DNA from 3 places in the Exiguobacterium sp. Leaf187 genome. Region 1 is predicted to be linked to each of the others. Evidence: riboswitches for the same ligand, from Rfam matches in the RefSeq annotation. Region 1 holds a riboswitch; each other region holds the start of a gene.
What was found. A riboswitch is a leader RNA that binds a small molecule or an ion and turns the genes downstream of it on or off. The one in region 1 is predicted to bind thiamine pyrophosphate.

Region 1 (3,280 bases):
CAGCTGCGTTGAACATGCTCTATACCTTCAATGTGATCGATACATTCGTCATTCTAGCGCTCGCACTCTTCGTCATCACGATGGTCTTCTTGTTCGTCTTGACGGAGCGGTCCTATCAAAAAGGGAAAGCTTTGCTGACGATCGCAAAGGATGTAGCGCTCTTGATCGTACCATTCATTGCATTACGTTACTTATTTGATTTGACTAGCATGCTCATTCCGAATCAACAGGTATTCGTCTATCTTTCCTTTATTCTCATCTATTTTATATATATAAGTTGGAAATGTGTTCGACTACTGAACCATAAAGTATCTATTTAATCATTAGAAGGAGGAAGTCATGAGACGATATAAGGAAATGATCATCGTAGGAAGCATTGCTGGCGTCACCTTACTCAGTTATTTTGGTTACGCTGCAAGCATTAAAGGATCGGATTATGAAGTCGAGAGTATACGAAAAGAAAATGCAGATGCTCTTAAAAAAGTAAACATCGAGATTGAAAATGGAGACATCAAGCCTACTCGATACAATATCCAATTGGACGGTCAAATTCATAGTGAGTCGCAGAACTATATCACAGGGTTGTTCAATAGCTATGCTGCAGACTTCCCTGCTGATTTCTATCGATTTCTTTCTAAGGAAGACGTATTTACTAGTGAAATGGGCTCGCGAACATACGGAATTGAAGTAAAGGCATCTCAGTTGAACTATCATTCTTATGACAGAAGTACACAGAAACAGTTTAAAAAGACGCTTTCTCATCGTTTAACGGTACCGGATCGTGAAATGGCTGACATCCGTGTCTTTCATCAAGACGGCATGAACGTATACGTCCAACGGGATGATCATGGAACAAAGGAAAAATCGACGGTGTTATTACTCAACCTTGCAAAAGGAAAAGTGGAGCCGCTTCAATCCGAGCAACTTAAGACTAATCAAGAACGTCATTATGTAGCAGTGAACGACTATGGAATTGTCTATCGTGAAATCGCATATGATGCGGAAGGGGTAGAAAAAGATAGCGCTTATTATCTAGATAACGGCAAAGGCATCAAACGAATCAAAGCACTTGATGCGTATGCAGCGGAAGGGAACTTTAATGCTGCTGAAAACAGCCAATCACTAATTGCTTACGGAGCATCTGACTCAGAAAAAAGTAAAAGTATTAAATGGAGCACCTATGACTTTAAAACAAATCAAGTCAAGCAACATAAAGTGGAAGGGCAGCATGCTTATCGCTTCAATGGCTCCTATACGATGATTGCGCAGGGAAAGCTATACCATATCGCTAATATCAATGATTCAGATTTCCAAGTCACGGTAGTCGATACGAAAAATGAATCGATTTCGTATCAAGGAATCATCAAAGATAAAAATGCTAAAAAGAATCGTTTGGTACAGGATGTCACTGTATCGGAGTAATCGTGATGGACTCATGATTCACCTCGTTTACTCGCTTCATAGAATACTAGAAATGAATTTATCTGTCAGAATCATTGACAGGGGTTTTCAAGACCACTACAGTGAAGATAACTTAAATAGAATCACTAGGGGTGTTATTAAACTGAGATGAGTAGCTACTCAAACCCTTTGAACCTGAACTAGGTCGTACTAGCGTAGGGAAGTGTAAACTCTGATGAACAAGCGGAGACGATGATATCGTTCTTTGCTATGTGATTATTTAGACGTGCGCAACTTTCCTTTTGGAGAGTTGCGTTTTTTGTTTACTAACTTCGCTATTTAAGTTGCAAAAATGGATGAGGGAGTGGACAAGAATGAGCAGAACAGTATTAGTGACAGGAAGTAGTCGAGGACTTGGGGCGACGATTGCAAGGGTGTTAGTGCACAACGGATTTAAAGTGGTGATCAATTACTTTAAAAGCAAGGATGCGGCAGAACAACTTGTGAGCGAACTGGGAGTAGAGAATGCAATTGCCTTGTATGCAGATGTCACGAAGCGGGAAGATGTCGAGAGCATGATGCAATCCGCAACAGCACATTATGGTCAAATCGATGTTGTCGTGAATAATGCGTTAGTAGACTTCAAATTTGATCCGGTTGCGCAAAAATCGTTTATCGATTTAGAGTGGGAAGATTATCAAAAGCAACTGGATGGAACACTTAAAGCAGCGTTTCACATCATTCAAAGTGTTCTGCCACAATTTATAGAACGACATAGCGGTAGTATCATCAGCATTGGAACAAACCTCTATCAAAACCCAGTCGTTCCTTATCATGAATACACAACAGCAAAAGCAGGTCTGATTGGCTTTACTCGAAACCTAGCCGCGGAGTTAGGTCAATATGGCATAAACGTGAATGTCGTCTCCGGTGGGTTATTGAAAGTCACAGATGCGAGTGCTGTGACAACCCCTGAAGTATTTGACTTAATTGCCCAATCGACCCCGTTGAAAAAAGTGACGAGCCCAGAAGAAGTGGCTCAACTGGTTGCCTTTTTGGCATCAGAAGTAGCATCTGGGATTACCGGTCAAAACGTAACAGTCGATGGTGGGTTAACGATGAATTAAAGCGGGCGTTTTAAAAAATTCTCAGCTTGTAAGAGAAGGGATTCGTGAACAGAAGATGACGAACAGAAATCAGTTAAATATCGGCGTTTTGTTATATGGATGTGGTCATCACCAAGCCGCATGGTTGATGCCTGATTCTGCAATTGAAGAAATCGGAGAGAGTCGCTATTATCAGCGTTTGGCTCAAATAGCGGAAGGCGGATGTTTAGATGCGGTATTTTTTGCGGACAATCAATCCTTTCCGGCTACCAATGCGACAGATTTACCTGCCTTTTGGTTGGATCCTTTAATTAATCTAACGGCTATTTCTCAAGTGACGGATCATATAGGATTAGTCTCTACGATATCGAGCACGTTCTCCAATCCGTATACAGTAGCAAGGCAACTTCTAAGCCTTGATCACGTAACGAAGGGGAGGGTAGGCTGGAACTTAGTGACCTCGATGACAGATTGGGAAGCACTAAACCACGGAATGGATGCACTTCCACCGAGGGAAGAGCGGTATAAAAAGGCGGACGAATTCGCTACATTGATGGAGAAGCTATTTTTATCATGGGATCATGCGGCTTTTCTCGCGGATCGATCAACTAACCGATTGATTGAGCCTGAAAGAATCCAACCCATCCATCATGCCGAATCCTACTATAGCGTAAAAGGTCCCTTGTCTACACCGTGTAGTCCTCAAGGGAAGCCAGTAGCGATGCAAGCAGGGGCGTCAGAACAAGGGATTGCCCTTGCAGCAAAACATGCGG
Region 2 (3,280 bases), on a different contig from region 1:
AAGAAATTATCTTACGTCAATGCACGTGGTGTGCCAATGCGTGCTTTACTCTTTACGATGATGTTCGCGATGTTATCGCTTCTGACCGCATTTTTCGCAGAAGATACCGTCTTCATTTGGCTCTTGTCCTTAGCCGGACTCGGGGCTCAAGTCGGCTGGATTTCGATCTCTGCTTCTCAGCTTGCATTTCGTCGTCAGTTCGTCCGAAACGGACACGATGTATCCGAACTGAAATTCAAGACACCACTCTATCCGGTGTTACCACTGATTTCGTTGACACTTAACGTCGTCGTCCTCGTCAGTCTTGCGTTTCAAGCGGATCAACGAATCGCTCTATACATTGGTGTTCCTTTCTTCCTTGTCATGTGGGGAAGTTATCATCTCTTCGTCAAAGGAAAACATCTATCCGCTCAAAGCGACATCCGTGTCGCCCCTTCTCAACTCGAAGAATAATTTCACACAAAAAGAGGTCGCGGAGTCATCCACGGCCTCTTTCCTATGATTGCGCTATTCCTTAAGCGTCCGCATCATCAATAGTTCTCCTTGATGGAGCTCTACCTTCGCTTCTGACGCACACCATTCATTACTGACGGTCAAGGAACCTCCGACCGGTACTGGATGTGCATCAAGTGGATATTTGACTCCGGATAAGCTTAAAGTCGATGGTACGAGTGGAATGAACGAAAGATAATAATAGCTCCCTGCTTCGACTGCATACGTTCCCTCAGCCAAGTATCGTACCTCTTCTCGTTTCGTCACGAGTCGTGCCTCTGGGTATCGCTTCAATAAATATACATTTTGGACGGTCATGTCGAGCCGCCCACCTGTCGCCCCGATAATGAAGGTATCCTCAAACTGTTTCTTCTCTGAGACTGTACGAAGTGCCAGTTCGAGATCCGTTTCATCTTTCTCGGCCGGATGAACGATTGCCCCTTCTGGTACATAACCAAGCGAATCAAAATCACCAATCGTCAGGTCGCATGTCAGCCCAAACGATTCAATCGTCTGAACACCACCGTCAACACCGACGATAAAATCACCTGGCTGACAAAACGTCCGTAAATCCGGCGCTTCTTCTCGCGGACCGGCACAGACGAGAATCGCCCGCATCTCAGACGCCTCGTGCCGAATAACGTAGTAAGCGTGGCGCAGTCGTGAATAAAAGACCCGCAACGACACCACAAAGAACGTAAGACGGTACCATGTATGTCGCGTTATAAATCAATGAATACGGTACGACTGGACCTTCGGCATACTCGGCAAAAAAGACGATTCCACTGATGACATGACAGATATAACGGAGTCCTGCGCCTAATAACGTCGCCAGGAGAACGAACGCCATCAAGCTTTTCTTTTGTCCATTGCGCGCGGCTAGTCTGACTTGACGCGCGAACAGACCACTTAATCCGACGACACCATACGCAATCGTATAGTCAAGCATCGGTTGAACGATCGTCAAGACTTGTGGAGCGAACATCAATTGAATCGTACCGACAAGCGCTCCCGTAACGACCCCTCCAACGACACCGTGGCGAAATGCCATGACGAAGATCGGTAACATCGCTAAGCTGATTGAGCCTCCTTGTGGCATTTTGAATGGAATCAGTAAATCAAAGACGACTCCGAGACTGGCGAAGATGGCAATTTCCATCATCATTTGTAACCGTTTCATGCTATTTTTCCTCCTTCATTGTACGAGAGGACGCAAAAAGGCAGTACGACGAACGCCGTACTGCCTGCGTGCGCCACATCCCTACGTCCGTTTGAACGGAACAGGTTCGAAGGGTTAAAGTCTAAAAGACTCCTCTCAGCCGCTTTTCAAGCGACACCCCTTGCGGTCATCATATTTCGTTTTCTCGTTCTTATTATACGGCAGCCCCTTGACGAATGCTAGTGATCGCTTCCGCATAATCTGGTGCATTGTAGATTGCTGACCCTGCGACGAGAACGTTCGCACCGTTATCGATGCAAAGCTTTGCCGTTTCCGGATTGACGCCACCGTCAATCTCAATTTCAAATGTCAGACCACGATCTGCTTTCATTTGCGCAAGTGCTGCGAGTTTCGGCATGACACGCTCGATGAAGGCTTGTCCACCGAAGCCCGGATTGACCGTCATCAATAAAACCATATCGACATCCTCAAGGACGTGTTCAATCGTTGATAATGGCGTATGGGGATTCAAGACGACTCCTGCCTTTGCGCCCGCTGCTTTGATTTGTTGCAAGACACGATGGACATGATTCGTCGCTTCGACGTGGAACGTCACGATGTCAGCCCCTGCCTTGACGAAATCTTCAACGAAACGTTCTGGCTGGTCGATCATCAAATGGACATCGAGAATCATATCCGTCTTTTGACGTAAGCTGCTAAGCACAGGTAATCCAAATGAGATGTTCGGTACGAACTGACCGTCCATGACATCAAAATGGATATAGTCCGCGCCTGCTGCTTCGACTGCTTTGACATCACGCTCAAGATTCGCAAAATCTGCTGATAAGATAGATGGTGCAATTTTAATCATCTTCAATACCTCCGGGCTCGATTCTTGATTTCGTCTATAAACATACCATAGTTCTCATAACGAGAGGACATGATTTCTTGGGCTTCGACGGCTTCCTTGACGGCACAACCGGGTTCATTCAAATGCAAGCAACCTCGGTATTTACAATCATCTTGTACAGCGACGAATTCAGGAAAACTCCACCGTACATCCTCGATTTCCATATCATACGGAAAATCGAGGTTCGAGAAACCTGGCGTATCGGCAATCAATCCTTCGGCAAGCGGCATTAATGTGACGTGGCGCGTCGTATGACGTCCGCGTCCGAGTGATTTCGAGATCGCACTTGTTTCTAAATCAAGAGAGGGCTCCAGTGCATTGAGCAATGAACTTTTCCCGACACCGGATTGTCCGGCGAGAACGCTCGTTTTTCCAGCAAGTAACGGACGGACTTGCTCAACACCCGTCAACGTCTCACTTGATGTCTCGATGACCGTATACCCAATCTTCCGGTAAGCGGCAATCGCCTCTCGGACAGCCGGTCCTTTGACTTCGTCAAGTAAATCCATCTTCGTTAACAGGATGACGGGTTGGATTTCCTTCGCTTCGATCAAGACGAGAAATCGGTCGAGTAGATGCGCTGAAAAATCAGGTTCTGCCGCCGAGACGACAAGCAACGCTTGATCGATATTCGCGACAGGCGGGCGTACTAAAAAGTTGTCCCGCTCCTTCACTTCGAGAATGTACCCGGTCTCACTTTCGATATGAAGCACGACTTC
Region 3 (3,280 bases), on a different contig from region 1:
CTTCGGAACGTTCAAACCGCAAGGCACTTTACCGGTTGATGTGCCGGTCTTTAAGAACGGTGTCTTTACCGATCAACTGCATCTCGAATTCGGTGACGGCTTTAAAAACTGGAAAAAATGATGACGTGATACACCAAAAGACCGAAGCTCCTTAAAGGATGCCTCGGTCTTTTAATGATTGATACGGATATTCAGCTTCTTCTTTCGCACGATGGTAGACGCGGTATAACCAATAAGTCAGCAGTGCATAGACGACGATGACAAGAACAGCAGAAATATAGCTTCCCATGCTATACGCTACCTTAAAGTTTCGAGTCGATGCGGATATACCGGATAACACGATCAACGTTGGGATGATAAGTCCTACAAATCTTACTTTGACTTTACCAAGCATTCGTTGCATAGCATATGCCGCGAGGATCACAAGTGCGATCACGATGATTTCCATTCCAATCCCTACTCTCACTAAATGGTATTCCTAATTCTACCATCTAGTGATTCAAGAAGATACCGCTCGTGCTGGAATCGTTTCGTAAACTGACGCAAATGTCTCTTCCGTCCACCCCATGTGCCAGAAGAGTAACTCATAGTAACAACTCGTCACGAAATGACGTTTCATCCGCTCGCGTTCCGTCGGGCTCGCTTGCTCCGCCAGCGCATCAAGCCGTGCAATCTGTTCAAAGACGACCTTTTCAAACCATTCCGAGCTATACGTGTCGATCCATTGCTGATAGATTTTTTCTTCCGGTGTACACGTTAGTAATTGTTGCCCGACTTCATAATACAACCAGTAACATGGCAAGATGGCAGCAATCGTCTCACCGAGCGTTCCTTCACTCGCATGATGCATGTGCGAGACATACGCATATGCTGTCGGTGCCGGTTCAAATGCTTCAAGATCTGCTTCCGTAATACCGAGCGGCTCAAAAAATGATTGATGTAAGCTCAACTCTGCCTCGTAAGTCGAAGTAGCATGCTCGGCAAGTGTCGCAATCGTCGCGAAGTCGTCTGCTTTTGACGCTGCCTTCGCTTGAATCTTCGCAAAGTGTTTTAAGTAATAGGCATCCTGCATGACGTAATGCCGAAATTTCGAGAGCGGTAACGTCCCCTCCCCGATTCCTTGTACGAATGGGTGCGTAAAACTACTATCCCAATACGCTTGTGCCGCTTGTTTGATTTCTTGTGTGAATGTCATGATCTCATCCTCCTCGTTTAGTTATGAAACGAAAAAACACCACCCCGAAACACACGGGCATGGCGCAAGAAGAACAAGACTTGACGCCACTTCCCTCCGTAAGTACGAACTTAATCAGGTTCAAAGGGTCCGAACGTCTTCGTTCGTCTCAGTCGGTCTACCGACTCCCCTAGTGGTCATTATTCGATTCAAATTCACTATAGCATGCTGAAAACGGAAGTCAAGTTGTCTCCTTTTCGCTATACTATGGAGTGTCAGAAGACGGATATCGTCTCCATCTGCAGACCGATTCCGAACTTCTTTCGTTCTCGTACACTAACTTTAGTACCTGATACTATAATTCATTCTGTTACTTACAATTGGAGGATTTCATTATGCATACACCAACAAAAATCATGGCATCAGCCGTTATCGCTTCTGCTTTATTACTCCCAACAGCCGCATCCGCCGAACAAGTCGTCGATAAGACGATCGTCACACTCGGGGAGTCGCTCGGCGCAAAAGATAAAGCATGGGTGCTTTCACGTCTCAATGCACCGGAAGGGATCACACCGATCATCGCCACTTCTGCTGACGAGGAAAAATATCTCGGGAAAAACATCCCACAGTCGCAAAAAGGCGGCAACATGTATTCGTCGGCTAAAATCGAACTGACGGAAAAAGGAGATGGACTCTCCGTCTCGACGGAAAACATCACATGGGTGACGAAGGATATGTATCTCAACGCTCTCGTCACAGCGGGTGTCAAAGATGCCGACATCACGATTACTTCCCCTTACAAGGTGACCGGGACATCGGCACTGACAGGAATAATGAAGGCGTACGATCAAACTTCCGCTGAAACCGGGATAAAGTTAAGTGACGAACGCAAGGATCTAGCACAGCAAGAATTATCAGTCACATCAGACGTTGGAAAAACGGTCGGAACGGATAAGGTGGCTGACTTGATGAATGAGATCAAGGCTGAGATCGCCAATCAAAAACCGGAAACCAAAGTCGAAATCGAAAATCTGATCGTCCAAGTCATTCAAAACAACAATATCCAGTTGTCTGACGCACAAATGGACCGGCTGACGAATCTGTTCAATCAAATGGAGCAAGCGAACATCAACTGGGGACAAATCGAGAGTGGATTGAAAAATGCGGGACAAGACATCCACGCGTTCGCAACTTCAGAAGAAACGAAAGGATTTTTCGCTAAATTATTTGATGGACTCAGTGACTTCTTCAGTTCAATCGCGGGTGTGTTCAAATAATTCAGACTTCCGTAACTGACAAAAAAATAGTAAACTAGATGTATCTGAAACGAAAGGTGGTGTGAAAAGATGGACTTTGCCGCGTGCAAACACTGGTTGATGGAACAATTGTATCTGTTGCGCGCGATTTTTCATGGAATGGCGTTCTAAGGCACCCGTCTGCCCTTTTTTAGAACTTCATGATTGAAAAATACAGCAAAGCGCATCTTTCACACGTGATGGAGAGTGCTATTTGCGCTCTCCTTTTTTTGATGCGCGCGAAAGGATCGACTTACTATGATGATTTGCGACATTCAACACCTAACCAAACAATTCGGAGGCGAGACAATTTTAACGGATGTTTCCCTCTTCTTAAACGAACACGACCGTGTCGGTCTAATTGGACGAAACGGGAGTGGCAAGACGACATTACTCCGCTTGCTTGCTCGCCTTGAGCAACCGGACGGTGGTGTCATCTATCAAAAGAGCGGTTTGACGATCGGCTATTTGGAACAACTTCCTGTTTATAGTGAGACGATGACCGGACTCGACGTCCTTTGGACAGCGTTTGAAGACATCCTCGCGATCCGTTCTCGGATGCAACAGTTGGAGCAAATGATGGCGACAGCACCAGAGAATCTTGATGCGTTACTCGCACGATATGCGGAAGCGACGAATGCGTTCGAACAAAAGGATGGCTATCTACTCGACTCGAAAATCGAGCGCATGGTGAACGGGTTACACCTTCGTCCGTTACTCACTCGTCCTTTCCACCAGTTGAGTGGTGGTGAACAGACGAAGATTTGTCTCGGTCGCATGTTACTCATGGAGCCAAATCTGCTCATTCTTG

Region 2: another riboswitch for thiamine pyrophosphate. It lies ahead of thiT (energy-coupled thiamine transporter ThiT); the one in region 1 lies ahead of ASF99_RS00315 (3-oxoacyl-ACP reductase).
Region 3: another riboswitch for thiamine pyrophosphate. It lies ahead of tenA (thiaminase II); the one in region 1 lies ahead of ASF99_RS00315 (3-oxoacyl-ACP reductase).

What each region holds. Positions count from the first base shown of each region.
Region 1 covers NZ_LMPR01000002.1:59,521-62,800, forward strand. Annotated here, with positions in the region: gene ASF99_RS00305 (hypothetical protein) at 1-320, shown strand, start outside; gene ASF99_RS00310 (hypothetical protein) at 340-1,422, shown strand; TPP riboswitch at 1,540-1,640, shown strand; gene ASF99_RS00315 (3-oxoacyl-ACP reductase) at 1,776-2,528, shown strand; gene ASF99_RS00320 (LLM class flavin-dependent oxidoreductase) at 2,584-3,280, shown strand, end outside.
Region 2 covers NZ_LMPR01000009.1:1,022,062-1,025,341, forward strand. Annotated here, with positions in the region: gene ASF99_RS09655 (amino acid permease) at 1-453, shown strand, start outside; gene ASF99_RS09660 (thiamine diphosphokinase) at 508-1,110, opposite strand; gene thiT (energy-coupled thiamine transporter ThiT) at 1,112-1,672, opposite strand; TPP riboswitch at 1,734-1,843, opposite strand; gene rpe (ribulose-phosphate 3-epimerase) at 1,866-2,522, opposite strand; gene rsgA (ribosome small subunit-dependent GTPase A) at 2,525-3,280, opposite strand, start outside.
Region 3 covers NZ_LMPR01000008.1:40,235-43,514, forward strand. Annotated here, with positions in the region: gene ASF99_RS02570 (glycoside hydrolase family 3 protein) at 1-121, shown strand, start outside; gene ASF99_RS02575 (hypothetical protein) at 152-448, opposite strand; gene tenA (thiaminase II) at 500-1,195, opposite strand; TPP riboswitch at 1,270-1,376, opposite strand; gene ASF99_RS02585 (DUF1002 domain-containing protein) at 1,570-2,451, shown strand; gene abc-f (ribosomal protection-like ABC-F family protein) at 2,728-3,280, shown strand, end outside.